DNA from 3 places in the Catenibacterium sp. GCM10023432 genome. Region 3 is predicted to be linked to each of the others. Evidence: predicted binding sites of a transcription regulator. Region 3 holds the regulator's gene; each other region holds the start of a gene.
What was found. The regulator Rex, encoded in region 3, represses fermentation and respiration genes when NADH is low (regulators of the CRP and FNR family bind a similar motif). The targets are predictions, from matches to a motif close to GTGAANNNNTTCAC.
Positions count from the first base shown of each region.

Region 1: the regulator Rex is predicted to act here: its motif matches at 4,607-4,620, upstream of adhE (bifunctional acetaldehyde-CoA/alcohol dehydrogenase).
Region 2: the regulator Rex is predicted to act here: its motif matches at 2,646-2,659, upstream of fucO (lactaldehyde reductase).

Region 1 is NZ_JBHSEB010000076.1:7,193-13,440, forward strand. It holds gene ACFOZZ_RS10190 (restriction endonuclease subunit S) at 1-919, shown strand, start outside; gene ACFOZZ_RS10195 (DEAD/DEAH box helicase family protein) at 1,113-4,463, shown strand; gene adhE (bifunctional acetaldehyde-CoA/alcohol dehydrogenase) at 4,711-6,248, shown strand, end outside.
Region 2 is NZ_JBHSEB010000003.1:22,105-28,352, forward strand. It holds gene ACFOZZ_RS01340 (HlyC/CorC family transporter) at 1-1,253, opposite strand, end outside; gene fucO (lactaldehyde reductase) at 1,404-2,552, opposite strand; gene ACFOZZ_RS01350 (LPXTG cell wall anchor domain-containing protein) at 2,753-3,463, opposite strand; gene ACFOZZ_RS01355 (TetR/AcrR family transcriptional regulator C-terminal domain-containing protein) at 3,689-4,234, opposite strand; gene purB (adenylosuccinate lyase) at 4,317-5,696, opposite strand; gene ACFOZZ_RS01365 (phosphoribosylformylglycinamidine synthase) at 5,700-6,248, opposite strand, start outside.
Region 3 is NZ_JBHSEB010000086.1:5,665-11,912, reverse strand. It holds gene ACFOZZ_RS11160 (NAD(P)-dependent oxidoreductase) at 1-877, opposite strand, end outside; gene ACFOZZ_RS11155 (metallophosphoesterase family protein) at 874-2,301, opposite strand; gene asnS (asparagine--tRNA ligase) at 2,344-3,729, opposite strand; gene ACFOZZ_RS11145 (redox-sensing transcriptional repressor Rex) at 3,735-4,379, opposite strand; gene tsaD (tRNA (adenosine(37)-N6)-threonylcarbamoyltransferase complex transferase subunit TsaD) at 4,372-5,385, opposite strand; gene rimI (ribosomal protein S18-alanine N-acetyltransferase) at 5,385-5,822, opposite strand; gene tsaB (tRNA (adenosine(37)-N6)-threonylcarbamoyltransferase complex dimerization subunit type 1 TsaB) at 5,813-6,248, opposite strand, start outside.

The DNA of each region.
Region 1 (6,248 bases), on a different contig from region 3:
TGATCTTAATGTGAAGTATTATAATGGTAAGTTTGATGCATATCAGAGAACTTATATTATTGAAGACGACAGTGATGGACTGTTGTTTATGCCGTATTTGTATTTTTTTATGGAAAGTTATATAGATGAGTTAAGAAAGCAGTCTATTGGTGGAGTTATTAAGTATATTAAGCTTAAAAATTTAACAGATGCATTAATTGAGTTACCTAGTATTGAAGTTCAGAGAAAGATTGTAAATATTATTTCTAAATCAAAAGAAATAGTTAGGAGAAAGGAAAATGAATTTGAATTACTAGATGAGTTAGTTAGAGCCCGATTTGTGGAGATGTTTGGGGATCCTATAGAAAATACATATTCATTTCCAATTTTAAAGTTAGGTGAATTAAGTGAATTGATAACGAAAGGTGCATCACCTAGTTGGCAAGGATATTCTTATACTGAGGATAGTACACAAACTTTATTTGTTACAAGTGAAAATGTTAGAGAAGGATACATGGATTTTTCTTCGATTAAATATGTTGAGGATGCGTTTAATGAAAAACAAAAGCGTTCTATGATTCAAAAAGGTGATTATTTAATTAATATTGTTGGTGCATCAATAGGAAGAGCAGCACAATTTAATATGGATTGTAAAGCAAATATGAATCAAGCAGCAGCTTTGGTTAGAATAAAAGATAACACTATATCAGATAATTATTTACTATATTATTTAAATTCTGATAAGGCACAAATGATGTATAATTCAATGAAGTCAGATACCGGTAGAGCTAATTTAAGTTTACAGGATATTGCTAATTTAGAGATTTTAGTTCCTGATTTAACACTGCAGGTTAAGTTCGCATCATTCGTAGAAGAAATCGATAAATCAAGGCTTCTCAATAACCACTCACTATTACTCCTAAAATCCATAACCTTCTAACCATTAAAAAAGCAGCCTTAGCTGCTAATCACCACTACCTAACATATCTCTCAATTCTTTAAAAGTATCCTCTATAGGTGCTACTCTACCATTTCTAACATCCTTTTCAGATTTCTCAAGTAATTCCAATAACTCATTCATCATTTATTCCCAATAAAGTTCTTTTTTAGGATATAATAGAAACATAAAGGAGATGGTACTGTTGAACTTTACTTTTTTAAAAAACAAAACAGAATTCCAGGACTTTGCTTTTACATGTATAGAAGCAGAAAAAGGATTAATGGTATCACCTGCTAACTGTGCAATACTTACAAGACGTGCATTAGAACAAGCAGTACATTACATGTATAAGAATGACATAGACTTACAGATGCCTTATAGAGATAATCTAAGTGCTTTAGTCAATGAATATACATTTAAACAAATTATTCCAACAGAAATCTATGAAGGAATTAGATACGTTATTACTTTAGGAAATTTTGCAGTACATACAAGTAAAAAAGTAAAAAGAGAAGAAGCAGTTCTTGCTTTAAATAATCTCTATAGACTTGTTAACTGGATGAACTATTCTTATGGAATAGATTATCAACAACAATTACCTGAATTTGATCCTACTAAGTTACCTGATCAAACACACATGTTTGTGAATAAAGATTTAAAAGAACAGGTAAGAGATATTCTTAATAAACAGAAAGAAAAAGAAGAAAAACAAAAAGAAGAACTGGCTCGATTAGTTGCTGAAAATGAGGAATTAAGAAGACAAGGGGCAGCTAAGAGAAAAGAAGATAAAGCTGTTAAATATGTTGATGTGAATAAGATTCCTGAATGGAGGACAAGACAGCTTTATATTAATTTAATGCTGAAGGAAGCAGGATGGGATTTTGATACAAATGTAGAGGAAGAATATCCTGTTCATCATATGCCAACAGATTCAAAAGAAGGTTTTGTGGATTATATCTTACGTGGAAGAACAGGAAAGATTATTGCTGTTATAGAAGCAAAGAAAACAAGTGTAGATCCTCGTGTAGGACGTAACCAGGCAAAACTTTATGCGGACTGTATTGAACAAGAATACGGATTAAGACCTGTTATATTCTATACGAATGGTTTTGAAACATTTATCTGGGATGACATGATGTATCCAGATAGAAGGGTTTCTTCTATCTTCTCACAGGATGAAATACAGTTACTTATAGATAGAAGAGATACGCGTAGAAGTATTTCTAAACCTGTTATACAGGATGCCATCACAAATCGTTATTATCAGAAAGAAGCCATTGTAAGAACATGTGAAGACTTTGAAAAGGGAAGTCGTAAAGCATTACTTGTCATGGCAACAGGGAGTGGTAAAACACGTGTAGCGATTAGTTTAGTAGATGTATTGACTAAAGCGGATTGGGCAAAGAATATACTATTCCTTGCCGATCGTACTGCATTAGTGAATCAGGCAAAGAAGAACTTTGTAAACCTTCTTCCTTCCCTGACGACTTGTAATCTATGTGAAAACAAAGAAGACCCAGAAGTATCAAGAATGATCTTTAGTACTTATCCTACAATGATGAATGCAATCGATGAAACAAGAAGTAAAGATGGTAATCGTTTATTCACACCAGGACACTTTGATCTCATTATTCTTGATGAAAGCCATCGTAGTATTTACAACAAATATAAAGATATATTTGATTACTTTGATGCTTTACTCATAGGTTTAACCGCAACACCTAAAGATAGTATTGGGGCTAATACATATTCTATATTTGATTTAGAAACAGGTGTCCCTACATATGCTTATGAATATGAAACAGCTGTCAAAGACAAATACTTAGTCAGCTACCATTCTTATGAAACTAAAATGAAGTTTCTAGAGGAAGGTATTCACTATGATGAGTTATCCGATGAAGAAAAGAAAGAATTTGAAGAACACTTCTCTAATACTGATACAATCACTTCAAGTGAAATGAATAAGTTTGTTTTTAATATTAATACTATTGATACTGTGATCAGAGATTTGATGGAACATGGTATTAAAATTGAAGGAGGAGATAAGATAGGAAAAAGCATTATCTTCGCTGCCAATCAAAATCATGCCAATAAGATTAAAGAGAGATTCGATATACTCTATCCTGAATACAAGGGGAAGATTGCTGAAGTGATTACATTTAATACAAAATTTGTACAAAATGCGATAGATCGATTCAGTAAAACAGACAGTTACCCTCAAATAGCTATTAGTGTAGATATGCTAGATACAGGTATAGATGTACCAGATATCGTTAATCTTGTATTCTTTAAGAAAGTAAGAAGTAAAGCAAAATTCTGGCAGATGATTGGAAGAGGAACAAGACTAAGAACAGACTTGTATGGTCCAGGAGATGACAAGAAAGGATTCTTGATATTTGATTACCTAGGAAATATGGATTACTTCAGAGTAGACCAGCGTCCTGAAAAATCAGGTATTATAGAATCACTCTCTCAACGTATCTATAAGTTACGTGTTGATATTCTTTATGCACTCGAACAAAATGCCTCCGATCAGGATTATGTAGATGAAATCAATAAACAGATCAAAGAAATGTCAGGTTATATTCAATCACTCAATGAAGACAGCTTTAATGTAAAGATGCATTTGAAATATGTGCATCAATATAAGAATCCAGATAACTGGATTAATCTGAATGAAATGGATACACATTATATTAAAGATGAATTGTCTTCTCTTGTTGTGATTCATGATGAAGATAAACGTGCAAAGTTCTTTGATAGACAGATGTATATGATTGAAATGGCTTATCTCAATCATTATGATGCAAGTCAGGTAATTAATAAGGTTATTATGATGGCTGATGAATTGTATAAAAAACAAACAACACCTGATATTGCAGATAATGCGGAATATCTGAAATGTGCCAAAGATCCTGATTACTGGAAGACAGCTAATTATTTTGATCTAGAAGTACTACGTGAGAAGATTAGAGGGTTGGTTAAGTATTTAGACCCTGGTCCAATAGTAGATCCAGTAGATACACATTTTGAAGATGAAATCATTGAAACAAAGATGAATGATGCTTTCTATAATGATGAAGGCTTAGAGAACTATAAAGAGAAAGTACAGCATTATTTAAAAGCACATGAAGATGATGAAGCTATCTATAAGCTTAGACATAATCAAGTCATTACACCGGATGAAATGAAACATCTAGAAAACTTATTATGGATAGACCTGGGAAGTAAAGATGATTATCGATTACATTTTGGTGATACACCTATCACAAGATTAATTAGAAAGATAGTAGGATTAGATAGACAAGCAGCTATGGCTGAGTTCTCACGTTTCTTAGATGATCAGAGCTTGAATTCTAGACAGATTCACTTTGTAGAATTATTAGTAGATTATATTGTGAAGAATGGTTTTATTGAAGACAAGAAGGTCTTGTTACAGGATCCTTTCAAGTCAATTGGTAGTATGAGTGCCTTATTTAAGGATAAGATGAATATTGCAAGAGAGATATTAAAGACTGTAGATACGTTCAGCGAAAGATGTTAAGAGAAAACGCTCACAAAATTGAGAGTATTCTATCACTATAAAAAATAATTATAATTTAAATTTTTGATAAAAACTAAGTATAAAATAGCACAATCGGATATCCCTAAACTGCAAACGTTTTCAGTAAATGCATTTTATAAATTGTGTAATTTTTCACAAAAGTATGCTTGTTTTTTCACAAGAACTCATGTATAGTGAACTTACAAAATATGAAGAAGAAATATTTTGGTCAATGGAGGATATAAAAATGGCTGATAAGAAAGTCGAAAAGAAAGTTGAAGAATGGACAGAAGAAAAGACTGATGCTTGCATTGATGAGTTAGTTAATAACGCATTAACAGCATTAGATGAATTCGAAGGTTTTGACCAGGAAACTGTTGACTACATCGTAGCAAAGATGTCAGTTGCTGGTCTTGATAAGCACGGTGTTCTTGCAGAAGCTGCAGTAAAAGAAACTGGCCGTGGTGTATTTGAAGACAAAGCTGTTAAGAACTTATTCGCTTGTGAATATGTTACTAACAACATGCGTCATACAAAGACTGTAGGTATTATTAATGAAGATCCACTTACTGGTATCACTGAAATCGCTGAACCAGTTGGTGTTGTTTGTGGTATCGTTCCAGTAACAAACCCAACTTCTACAGTTATCTTTAAGTCTTTAATCGCTATGAAGACTAGAAACCCAATCATCTTCTCATTCCACCCAGGTGCTCATGACTGTTCAGTTATGGCTGCTAAGGTAATGTTAGATGCTGCTGTAAAAGCTGGTGCTCCTAAGAACGTAATCCAGTGGTTACCAATGAAAACTATGTATGCAACTAGTGCATTAATGAATCATCCAGGTGTTGCTACTATCTTAGCTACTGGTGGTAACGCAATGGTTAAGGCTGCTTACTCTTGTGGTAAACCTGCTTTAGGTGTAGGTGCTGGTAACGTTCCAGCATATGTAGAAAAGTCTTGTAAAATCAAAATGGCAGCAAACGATATTTATTTATCAAAATCATTTGATAATGGTATGATTTGTGCATCTGAACAGGTAGTTGTTGTAGATCACGAAATCTATGATGAATTCAAGAAAGAACTTGGTCGTTATCATGTACATTTCTGTAATGCTGAAGAAAAGAAGAAACTTGAACAGTTCATGTTCGGTGCAACAGCATACAGTGAAAACGTAAATGAAGCTAGATTAAACAGCATCGTTCCAGGTAAGAACGCTACTTGGATCGCTGAACAGGCTGGCTTCAAAGTAGCTGATGATGTTCAGATCTTAGTTTGTGAAGTTAAGGAAATCGGTCCTAACGAACCAATGACTAGAGAAAAGCTTTCTCCAGTATTAGGTATGATCAAAGCAAACTCTACTGAAGATGGTATTGAAAAGGCTGCTCAGACTGTTGAATTCAACGGTTTAGGACATTCAGCTGCAATCCATACTACTAATCATGAAATTTCTAAAGCATTCGGTAAGAGAATCAAAGCTATCCGTATTATTGAAAACGCTCCATCTACATTCGGTGGTATCGGTTCAGTATACAATGCATTCTTACCTTCATTAACACTTGGTTGTGGTTCTTATGGCCATAACTCAGTATCAAACAACGTAAGTGCTATTAACTTACTAAATATTAAGAGAATAGGGAGACGTAACAACAATATGCAATGGGTTAAACTTCCTCCAAAGATTTATTTCGAAAGAAATTCAATCAGATATCTTAGAGATATGAAGGAAATGAAGAAAGCAATGATCGTTACAGACAGAGGTATGTATGACCTTGGTTATGTAGGAAA
Region 2 (6,248 bases), on a different contig from region 3:
CTTTCCTCTTCTGGGATAATAAGTCTCAATAATTCAATTCTGTTTTTATCAATCTTTTCAATAATAAACATACAGTCATCAACATAAACCTTCTGATGAGGATTTGGTGAACCATTCACCTGACCTAAGACAAGACCACCAATAGATTCAAATTCTTCTGAAGCAAATTCTGTACCACAGCGGTCATTGACTTCATCTATGTTTAAACTGCCATCTACTAAATAGACGTTTTTAGAGATCTTCTTTACTTCTTCACTATTGTCATCATATTCATCATCGATTTCACCAACGATTTCTTCGACAATATCTTCTAATGTCACAATACCAGCCATAACACCATATTCATCTAATACAACTGATAAAGAAACATGCTCCTTACGCATAGAAGCAAAAACATCTGAAATATGATTAAATTCATAAACGAAATAAGCATCACGCATATAATCCTTTACCTGGAAATGTTCATGATCAACAGGATTCATTAAGATATCCTTGATATGTAATACACCAACAATCTCATCACCCTCTTCTGAAAGAACAGGTAAACGAGAATACTGTGATTCCTGTAATACAGCAACCACTTCATCATAAGTCGCATCATAATCAACTGTAGCCACATGAATACGTGGCGTCATGATTTCTTTAATATCAGTATCACCAAAATCAAAGATATTATGCATCATTTCTTTTTCTTCATCTTCTAATACACCTTCTTCATGAGACACATTTACAATTGTTTTTAAGTCTTCTTCAGAAAGTGTAGGCTGTTGATCAATACTACCACCTAATATATGAATCAAGCCATGAGACACAGCTGTTAAGATAACAACAACTGGTGTAAATATGAAATTTATTAATTGAATAAAGCGACAGAATCTATAACATAATGCTTCTGCTTTACTTACAGCTAAAGTCTTTGGTGTAATTTCACCAAAAATAAGAATCATTAACGTAACAAACCCTGTTGCAACCGCAACACCTGTTCCTTCATTACCAAATACACTGATCACAAATGATGTAGTCAATGAAGAAGCTAAAATGTTGACAAGGTTATTGCCTACTAGAATTGTACTTAATAAATGGTCTGTATCTTCTAAAAGATTAGAAACAATTAAAGCCTTGGCGTGATGAGGATCTTCTTCATCCTCACTTACAGTCTTTACTCTAATCTTAGAAACAGACATAAATGCAGTTTCTGCACTAGAAAATAAGCCTGACAATCCTATCAATATAATAAAAATAACAACCATCATTATCTGACTCGAGTCCACGACACTATCATACTCCTTTAATAACTCTATTGAGTGCTATATATAAAAGCACAAGTCTATTATACATTTTTTATAAGAAACATCAATAAAAAACAAAAAGGAGGAACAAAAGTTCCTCCCGATGAATGATTATTATTTAAGTAATGATCTATATAATGCTTCAATATCTTCTACTGAAGTATCTCTTGGGTTACCAGGACGGCAAGCATCAGCATATGCATCCTTAGCTAACTGAGGAATATCTTCTTCCTTAACAACACCCTTAAGAGTCATTTCGATACCTACATCTTCACCTAACTTCTTAACAGCATCTACAGCAGCCTTACGATATTCTTCCTGAGTCATACCATCAACACCTTCAACACCCATTGCCTTAGCAATGTCTTTATACTTTTCACCAGTATATTCAGCATTGTATTCCATAGTTGTTGGAAGTAAGATTGCACAAGCTTTACCATGAGGCATATCATAGTAAGCACTTAATGTATGAGCCATAGAATGGTCAACACCTAAACCTACGTTAGAGAATCCCATACCAGCAACATACTGACCTAAAGCCATACCTTCACGTCCTTCAGCAGTGTTTTCAACAGCACCTCTTAATGAACGAGCGATGATTTCGATAGCTTTAATATGGAACATATCTGAAAGTTCCCAAGCACCTTTAGTAATATAACCTTCGATAGCATGAGTTAAAGCATCCATACCTGTAGCAGCAGTTAATCCTTTTGGCATTGAAGACATCATTTCTGGGTCAACAACAGCAACTACTGGAATATCATGAGTATCTACACATACGAATTTACGTTTCTTTTCAACATCAGTAATTACATAGTTGATTGTAACTTCAGCAGCAGTACCTGCAGTAGTAGGAACAGCGATGATTGGAGTACAAGGATTCTTAGTTGGTGCAACACCTTCTAATGAACGTACATCAGCAAATTCAGGGTTTGTAATGATGATACCGATTGCTTTAGATGTATCCATTGAAGATCCACCACCGATAGCTACGATACAGTCAGCGCCTGCTTCTTTAAATGCAGCAACACCAGTCTGTACGTTTTCGATAGTTGGGTTTGGTTTAATGTTGCTGTAAAGAACATATTCAATACCAGCTTCATCTAATAAATCAGTTACTTTCTTAGTAACACCAAACTTTACTAAATCAGGGTCAGAAGCAACAAATGCTTTCTTAAATCCTCTTGCTTTAATTTCTTCAGGAACAGCTTTAATAGCACCTGCTCCATGATAACTTGTTTCATTTAACATGAACTTATACATGATTATCAATCTCCTTTTAATTAACTTTTCTGACTTCATGTTAACATTGTAAGTGTTATCATTCAAGTGACAGATAAGTGGATTTGTCACTTTGTGAATATTTTTACAAAAACTTGTTTTAAAAAAAGACAATCGATTTCTCAATTGTCATTTCATTCCCTAAATATTCAATTTTACTTACGCTTACTTTAATTGACAGATTATTCAGTAATTCTCTTTTTTGTAGTTAATACAACTGCTGCTAAAGCACTTACTAATAACAATGAAGCATATAATGGAACATTCATAGTATCACCAGTCTTTGGTGCTTCTTTCTTAGTAGTTGTAGTAGTTGTTGTTGTACCTTTATTTTCTGCAGGTTTTGCATGTTTTGCAGGTTTTGTAGGTGTAGTAGGAGTTACAGTTGGTGCTGGAGCCTTTACTGAAGTTTCTACATACATAGACTTATATTTATCCTGACCGTTTAATTCGAATGCAAAAGCAAATTCAATTTTAGAATACTTAGTCCAATCTACTGAAATCTGGTTTGTAAAAGTATCATCCCAAGTTTTTGCATTTTTTAATGCATCGTTAGTAAATGTGATCTTACCTTTACCTTCTTCATTTACTTCTACCTTAGATGGAACACTGATAATAGGCATTGCTGCGTCATCTGCGCCATAAACATACATTTCCTGAGGATAAACTGCTCCACCTTTAGCATCTACTTCAAAGACAATATCACTATCACCTGTCCATTTAGGTGTAGTTAAAGTGATTTCTGGTTCATAAGCTACAGGTGTAGTTGTAGTTTCAGTTACAGCTGGAGTTTCTCCAGTTACTACTGCATCTTCTGCAAATACTGTTGTAGTAGATAATGCTGATACTGATAAAGCAAAAGCGACTAACATAGTCATCAATTTCTTGTTCATAATCGTTTTCTCCTTGTTTGATTTGTCCCAAAAAGAAGTCTTTTCACTTTTCTAATAATGCAAAAAAGGCATAGAATATCTATTAAGAATAAATAATCCATGTCGATACACTATAAGTTTGTCAAAAAAATCAGAGTGCCCCTTCATATGTATTTCTTCTATCCATCATAATCGTAAAAAAGCATTATTTAGAGCGAATGTTGTATTATGCAAAAAAAAGAGATCTTATTTCAGATCTCGTAAAAGTTCATCTAACTTTGGTGGTAATGCTTCTATCAGCATATCAGCTAATTCTTCAGGCTTCAGCTTATATCCTCCTGTTGCCCAGTCTACAGTCATAGTAATAGACCCATGACAATACATTTCCAATAAGAATTCAATATCTGATGGGATATTATTATCTAGCTTTCTCTTAATAATATTCTGATAGAAAGTGAGAATACAGTTATAATCATAGTTTTCTACATTATTATAATCTTTAGATTTAAATGCTTCTTTAAAGAATACTCTATCATTATAAATAAATTGAAACTTCTTAATAAGCCCTTCTCTTAATGTTTCACTATTCCCAATCTGCAAGAAAGACTTATCCGCCAATACTTCAAAATACCAGTTCACAAGATCATATTTATCGCGAAAATAACGATAAAATGTCTGTCTAGTCTTACCGCTCATTTCCACAATATCAGTCACTGTGATCTTATCAAGAGACTGATGATTCATCAATTCTTTGATGCATTCTGCAAATACATATCGTGTATCTCCCAACATTATCACCACCTTTTGTTACATTATAACAAACCTATTTCCAAAAATAAAGAAGACAACCCCCATAGAGGTTGTCTCTTAATGATTAAAGTTCGATATCACAAAGTTCTGAAGCTAAACCAATGTATGAAGAAGGTGTCATATCTAATAAAGTCTGACGATCTTCATCACTTAACTGTTCTAGGCTCTTTGCGAATGCCTGGATATCTTCCTGAGAAATATTCTTACCACGAGTTAAGGCCTTAAGTGTATCATAAGCATCTGGTACACCATATTTTCTTAACATTGTCTGAATAGGTTCTGCAAGAACTTCCCATTTTTCATTTAAGTCTTTTGCAAGCTTTTCTTTATTTACAACACACTTAGCTAAGCCACCAGTTGTTTCAGAAATAGCCTGTAATGAATATCCGAAGCATAATCCTAAGTTACGCTGACTTGAAGAGTCTGATAAGTCTCTCTGCATTCTTGACTTAGGAAGCTTGTTAGATAATGCGACACATAGATTATTTGATAAATCAATGTTTGCTTCAGAGTTTTCAAAACGGATTGGGTTAACCTTATGAGGCATAGTTGAAGAACCAACTTCACCCTTAACAGGAATCTGTTTAAAGTATTCCATTGAGATATATAACCACATATCCACATCTAAGTCAGCCAATATATTGTTGAAATGGCGGATACCATCTAAGATATGACAAGTATAGTCATGAGATTCAATCTGTGTAGTTAATGGATTGAATGTAAGTCCTAAATAGTCTTCTACGAATTCCTTATTTAATGTAGGCCAATCTTCATTAGGGAAGGCTGTTAGGATTGCACTGTAGTTACCAGTTGCCCCATTGAATTTTGCTTTAATCTTGATATTTTCAATGTTTTCAATACTAGAAAAGAAACGATAAGCATAGACTTTGAATTCTTTACCAATAGTTGTAGGTGTAGCAGGCTGTCCATGAGTATGTGCCAGCATTGCATCATCCTTATGATCTACTGCTAATTTATTAATCATTGAAGCAAATTCTTTAGCTGCAGGTAACCAAACATCCTTTAAGCCATGTTTAATCATACATGCATATGATGTATTATTGATATCTTCAGAAGTACATCCGATATGTACATAGCTTTCTAAATGTTCATAACCTAAAGCTTTGAGCTTCTCATCAATGAAATATTCTACTGCCTTAACATCATGTCTTGTAACAGATTCGATTTCTTTAATTCTCTTGAAAGAATCAAAGTTGAAATCCTTAGAAATCGCAAGAATATCATCCACCTTGTTAGGATCAACCTTGTCTAAAGTTTCTGTATGAAGGTGATCCAACTGGAACTTCAACCACTGGATTTCTACAAACACTCTATACTTAACAAGTGCATATTCACTGAAATAATCAGCTAACTGATCTTTAATCTTGCCATAACGTCCATCTAGAGGACAGAGTGTCATACTTTCAAATTCTAATTTATCCATTCGTTATTCTCCTTTAAAATACTTCACGCCGGCTTCAAATAACTTCTGATCCATTTCACCGTAGATGTTAAGGTCTCTGTTTTCACCCTGACGTTCAGAATGACCCATCTTACCTAGTATTCTACCATCTTCAGAAACGATACCTTCAATACCATACATAGAACCATTAGGGTTATATGGAGATTCCATAGTCACATTTCCATTTGGATCAACATACTGGAATGCTACCTGACCATTATCAATTAACTGATCAAGTACTTCCTGAGGTGCAACGAAACGTCCTTCACCATGAGAAATAGGGATAATATGTTCATCACCTAACTCTACATTAGCAAGCCATGGAGACTTCACGCTAGATACTCTTGTAGTCACCATCTGAGATAAGTGGCGTCCAATTGTATTGAATGTTAGAGTAGGATCATCTTTGCTCATATCCTTAATATGTCCATGAGGAAGTAAACCAAGTTTTACTAATGCCTGGAATCCATTACAGATACCAATCATTAAGCCTTCACGATTGTCTAATAAATCATCGATTGCAGCCTTTAATCT
Region 3 (6,248 bases):
CCCAAGTCATAGTAGATAGTTCATGGAATGAATAACCAAAGAATGAGAAGACCTTATCCTTTTCATATTGCTGTGATTTTACATAACTATCATAGCGTGATGTATGTTCAATAAGTTCTAGACATAATGCAAGAGTAAGCTGAGCAACAGCTTCAGTAGAATATCCTTTTACGTTGGCTACTCGGATTCCCTTTTCTTTTGCATAATCTAAATCTACATTGTTTGTGCCAGTGGCTGTTACCGCAATCATCTTAAGATATGGACAGCGGTCAATTTCTACTTTTCTAAACAGATTCTTATTTGTAATAACGATATCTGCATCCTTACAAAGAGAAATAACATCTAACTGGTCTACATTTTCATGATAAGTCACTCTTCCAAGATCATCAAAGATATGTGTGTTAACATCCTTCCCTAATGTTTCTACCTGCAAGAAGACAATACGAAGTTCCTGATGTAACAAACCAAGAATTTCTTCTTTTGTATGGTCCTGCATCATCTTACCAAAAATAATACATTCGTTAAAGTCTAAAACTTCAGCTTCATGTAATTTACCGCAAACTTTTCCATCAATCATCTCATAAGTCAGCATTCCACCCATCATGGCCATCCCTAATGCTTTAGAGGTAATGCCTTCATCATCATTAATTGCTTCAAGAATCACTTCTTTAAAGTGTGGATCTGCTTCAATAGATGCTTCAATGACATCTTTTAATGTATCATGCTTGAGAATTTCTTTTCTAAATGCATCATGATAGATAAAAGGTAATACAATATCATATAGTTCCATAGGAACTGGTTTTTCATATCCCTTAGAGAAATTATATAAAATCGCAATCCCTAAGCGTTCATCTTTCATTTTATCAACTAATTTCATTTATCTTCCTCCATTAAATATACTTCAACACGTTTCCTTTCTGCTTTCTTGTTATCATCATAGAAAATCAGACATGTTTTCATCTTCTTATCCATATAATCATATCGTAATACATTATAAGAATAATAATGACTTTCACTTTCTTTTAAACCACCTGTTGCACTTCCTGCTGAGATATAGTATGTACCATTTTTATTCATGAAATAAGGGACATGCTTATGACCATGAAGGACATATTTAATATGACGTTGTTGAAGCCATGTTGCAAACATATTAGCATCTACAAGTGCTTTAGATTTATCCAATATACTTCCAAATATAGATTTTTCACGCCATCGTATTTTTAAGAAGTCCGACTTAGAGACTTTAAATACATGATGGTGTAGTAAGACCACAATCGTATAATCTTCTAGATTTTCTATTCCTGCAAGTTCTGAGTCTATTTGGTCTAATTGTCTTCTTGTGATCATTCCTCTAGCTAAGTTACCACCAGCATTAGAATCTATCTTTACAAGTATAATCTTATCTTTTTCTATAACCTTGATCTTTTCACCTAGTAAATAGGCTATGACTTTTGTACGTTGTCTTCCACCAATACTTAAGCCTTTTACTATCATATCATGGTTACCTAACACAAAAGTGATATCTGCCTTATATCTCTTTCTAATCATTGTCATAAAGCTATTGGCCTGATACATATTCTTTGTATTAGGAGAATTCATGAGATCACCTGTAATAAAGACCTGTTTACTATGAGGACTATGTGCATATTGATCACATTCATCCATAGAATCTAAGAGATTAGAAACTGCCTTAAGTTTCTTTTTAGGTCCTAGATGTAAATCAGATAGATGGTAAATAAAAGAAGAATGTCCTTCTTTATTAAACATTGTCTTCTCATCAATCTTTTTCTGTAATGCCTTTGACTGGGAATTACTATGCAATGGGTAAAAGGCTGCATGTTTAGAATTAAATATGAGTCCTCCAGGCCATTCATCTGCATAAAATAAAGCTTCAAGTAGTCCAGGAAATGGGTCTAAGAAAGACAAGTCTTCCTGCTTAAAAGGTTTGCTTATTGTAAAGATATAATCCACTCCTGTAAAAGAATAGTTTTCAATTTCTTTATTTGTACCAGGAATAAGAAACAAGAAAGTCTTATCTTTAAAGAAAGAACGAATACGTTGTAAACCTTCTTGTAAATTGGTATGTGTCAGCATGGATACATCTTTAATTGTCATATCAGGACAAATCATACTGAATGAATACTCATCAATCATATCAAGTTCTTTAAATTCTATGTGATGATTTCTTAACCACTGTCGATAATCATTAAAAGACTGATAATTCAATAAAGCACGAGAAAAAGCACGGTCATTATGGTAAATCATATTAAAAAAAGTATTGATGCCATTAAATTCATCCATAATATTACTTCCTTTAAGAAAAAAGACCACATATGTGGTCTTTTAGAATTTCAAGTTACGTGGTGTACGTGGGAATGGTTCTACATCTCTAATGTTAGCCATACCAGTTAAATACATTAAGAAACGGTCAAAACCTAAACCGAATCCAGCATGCTTACATCCACCAAAGCGGCGTAAATCCATATACCACTGTAGTGTCTCTTTATTCATGCCCTTTTCATCCATTAGCTTTTCAAGAACGTCATAACGTTCTTCTCTCTGTGAACCACCAACTAATTCACCGATGCCAGGTACTAATAAGTCACATGCTGCAACTGTCTTGTTGTCATCATTTAAACGCATATAGAATGCTTTGATTTCTTTTGGATAATCTGTTAAGAATACAGGACCACCTACAACTTCTTCACAGATATAACGTTCATGTTCAGCATTTAAATCAATACCCCATTCAACCTTGTTATCAAACTTCACATCAGCCTTTAATAAATGATCAATAGCTTCTGTATAAGTCATACGTGCAAAGTGAGAATCTCTAACCTTTGTGATACGGTTGATACAGTCATGGTCAACCATCTGTTCAAAGAATTTCATTTCTTCTGGAGCATTATCTAGGCAGTACTGAATACAGTATTTAACCATTTCTTCAATTAAACACATATCATCTTCGAGGTCTGCAAATGCGATTTCTGGTTCTACCATCCAGAATTCACTCGCATGTCTTGATGTATTTGAGTTTTCAGCTCTGAATGCTGGTCCAAAAGTATAAACATCTCTAAATGCCATAGCGAATGCTTCTACATGTAACTGTCCTGTTACTGTTAAGTAGGCTTCTTTTTCAAAGAAATCCTTAGAGAAATCAGTATCATCAATAGTTGTTACTCTAAACATTTCTCCAGCACCTTCACCATCATTAGATGTGATGATTGGTGTATGTACATAGACGAATCCCTGATCCTGGAAGAATTCATGAATAGCCATAGATAATACAGATCTTAATCTGAAGATAGCATAGAATGAATTTGCTCTTGGTCTTAAATGAGGGATTTCTCTCATAAATTCAAAAGAGTGTCTCTTCTTCTGTAATGGGTAATCACTATCACAGTCCCCTTCAAGAATAATTTCAGTGGCTTCTACTTCAAATGGCTGCTTTGCATCAGGTGTTAATTTTAACTTACCTAATACATGAATAGCTGAACCAGTTGCGATATGTGAAACTTCATCAAAGTTCTTTAATTTTTCTTCTAAATAAACAACCTGACAATTTCTAAAATAAGAACCATCATTTAATGCGATGAATCCTAGTTTACCACTATCTCTATTTGTTCTTACCCATCCTTCTAATTCAACATACTCTACGTTATCTGTTTCTACAGCATTATCTGCACGACAGATTTCATAAAGTTCTCTTACTGTCATAAATTCAAACATCCTTCTTACTCCTTTGTATTTGATTTCATCTTTAATTCTAATTCTTGTATTGCTACAACGACATCCACATTCTGTACCTCTACTCCCTGAGGCACAATAAAATGAGAGTGGGTGAAGTCTACAATGCCTTTAATCCCTAATGCCACTAAACGATCCACCATTTCCTGAACATTATCAGAAATCGCAAGAATCGCAATCTTACAGTCCTTAGGGAATGTTTTTTCCAAATCATCACTCTTATGAATCTTGACACCAAAACGTTCGCCTTCAATATTAGCATCCTTATCATAAGCACAGACAATCTGTCCAACTGTGTATTTCCAGCGGTTATATTTCAAAATAGCTGATCCCAAGTTACCTACACCAATCAAAATAATTGGTTCATCAAGTCCTAAACCTAAAAAGTCACTGAGTGTTTCAATCATCTCTTTTGTATCATAACCATAACCTCGTTTGCCCAGTGTATTCTTCTGAGGCAAAAAGCCAAAGTCACGACGGATAGTCGTATCCTGGATATGAGTAACTTCCGCAAGTTCACTCGATAAGAAGTTCTCTTTGCCTTTATGTCCCATAACTCTTAAAGCCTTCAAATAAACAGGAAAACGTGTCATCGTCGCACGTGAAATTTTCTGTTTCTTTTCATTACTCATAGTTGTCTCCTACACTTTCCGCCTCTAAGTCATAATCTGGCTTAACAGACAAGTCCAAAGGGGCAAACATATTGTATTTATACATGATACTTGCAGCAGATGCAATCATTGCTGCATTATCTGTACAATACTTCATTGGTGGAAAAATAACAGGAATATCACTTGTACTCATTTTTTCTCTGAGACCTTTGTTCGCACTCACACCACCTGCTACAATAATCTGCTTTACACCAAGATCATGAGCAGCAGCTAGGGCTTTAGAAGTAATCGTATCCATAGCCACATCCTGGAATGAGCAGGCTAAGTCATTGCCATTGATTTCCTCTCCTCTTTGGTCTGCATTATGCTTTAAGTTGATGACAGCGCTCTTTAAGCCACTGAAGCTGAAGTTATAGCTTCCATCATCAAGTGGTTTTGGAAGTGTATAGCTATGAGTTCCCTCATGCGCCATTTTATCTAAAACAGGTCCTCCAGGATATGGAAGATGTAGAACACGTCCTACCTTGTCATAGGCTTCACCAATTGCATCATCAAATGTTGTACCAATGACTTCAAAAGAGAATTCCTTTTTCATATAAACAAGTTCTGTATGTCCTCCTGAAACAACAAGAGCCATTGCAGGATATTCAATATCATTCACTAGTTCATTAGCATAAATATGCCCCGCAATATGATGTACACCAATAAGTGGTTTGTTTAAATAAATAGCCAATGTCTTGGCTTCCTGCATACCAACATGCAAAGAACCTACAAGTCCTGGTCCTTTTGTGACTGCAATTGCATCAATCTCCTCTAAAGAGATTTCTGCCTGTCTTAATGCTTCCTTTAAAACAGTGCTGACACATTCAACATGTTTACGGCTGGCAATTTCAGGAACAACCCCACCATATTGTTTATGGATATCAATCTGTGATGCAACAACATGACTTAATAAATCTTTTCCATCCTTTAAGATTGCAACACTCATTTCATCACAGCTTGATTCAATAGCTAGAATAACAGCCATTATTTTTCCTCCTTTCTTACCATGAGATAAGCATCCTCATGGTCTGCATAATAATCTTTACGTATAGCACATATCTCATAGCCATACTTCTTATATAAACAAATCGCACGTTCATTTGATACACGCACTTCTAAACTATAATTAATACACCCCTTATTATGTCCTTCTTTTAATCCATAATCCATCAATAACTTAGAAAAGCCTTTTCCTTGATAATTTGGATCAATACCAATTGTAGTTAGTTCACAGTTTTCATAAGCATACCAGAATCCTGCATAACCAACAATTTTGTCATCTACAAGAACATAGTAATGGGCATAATCATTTGTTTTTAGTTCATGAAGAAAATCTTCTTTAGACCAGGCAGGGGTAAATAATAACCCTTCTAGTCTTTCAATCTCATCAAGATCATCTTCCTGCATTTCTCTTAATAACATGCTTTTTTAGCCTCAACATCTTTAATATAAGTTGGTACTAATAGATCAACATTCTTGATTGGATCAGCCATCTGTCCTAATGCATAAATATTAGCACAAAGATCACATTCTTTTTCATCTAACCCAAGACAGCCTACTTCACCTACAAGTTCAAAGTCTTCATATTCAGCACGTAATAGGGTAAAATCTTCTAAAGTCATGACCTGTTCCTTAATTAAAGGAAGACCATTTTCATAAACACCAACAAAGACCTTGTGTCCTCTTGCATCAATAACACTTAGTGCCTGATTCATACCTGCATAAGCGGCTAACGAACTCACAGATTTAATTCTTACATCAGACACTGCAGCAAGTGTCTTTGCGATAGTCATTGCAACTCTGACACCTGTATAAGAGCCAGGTCCTGATGTAATAATCATCTCATTC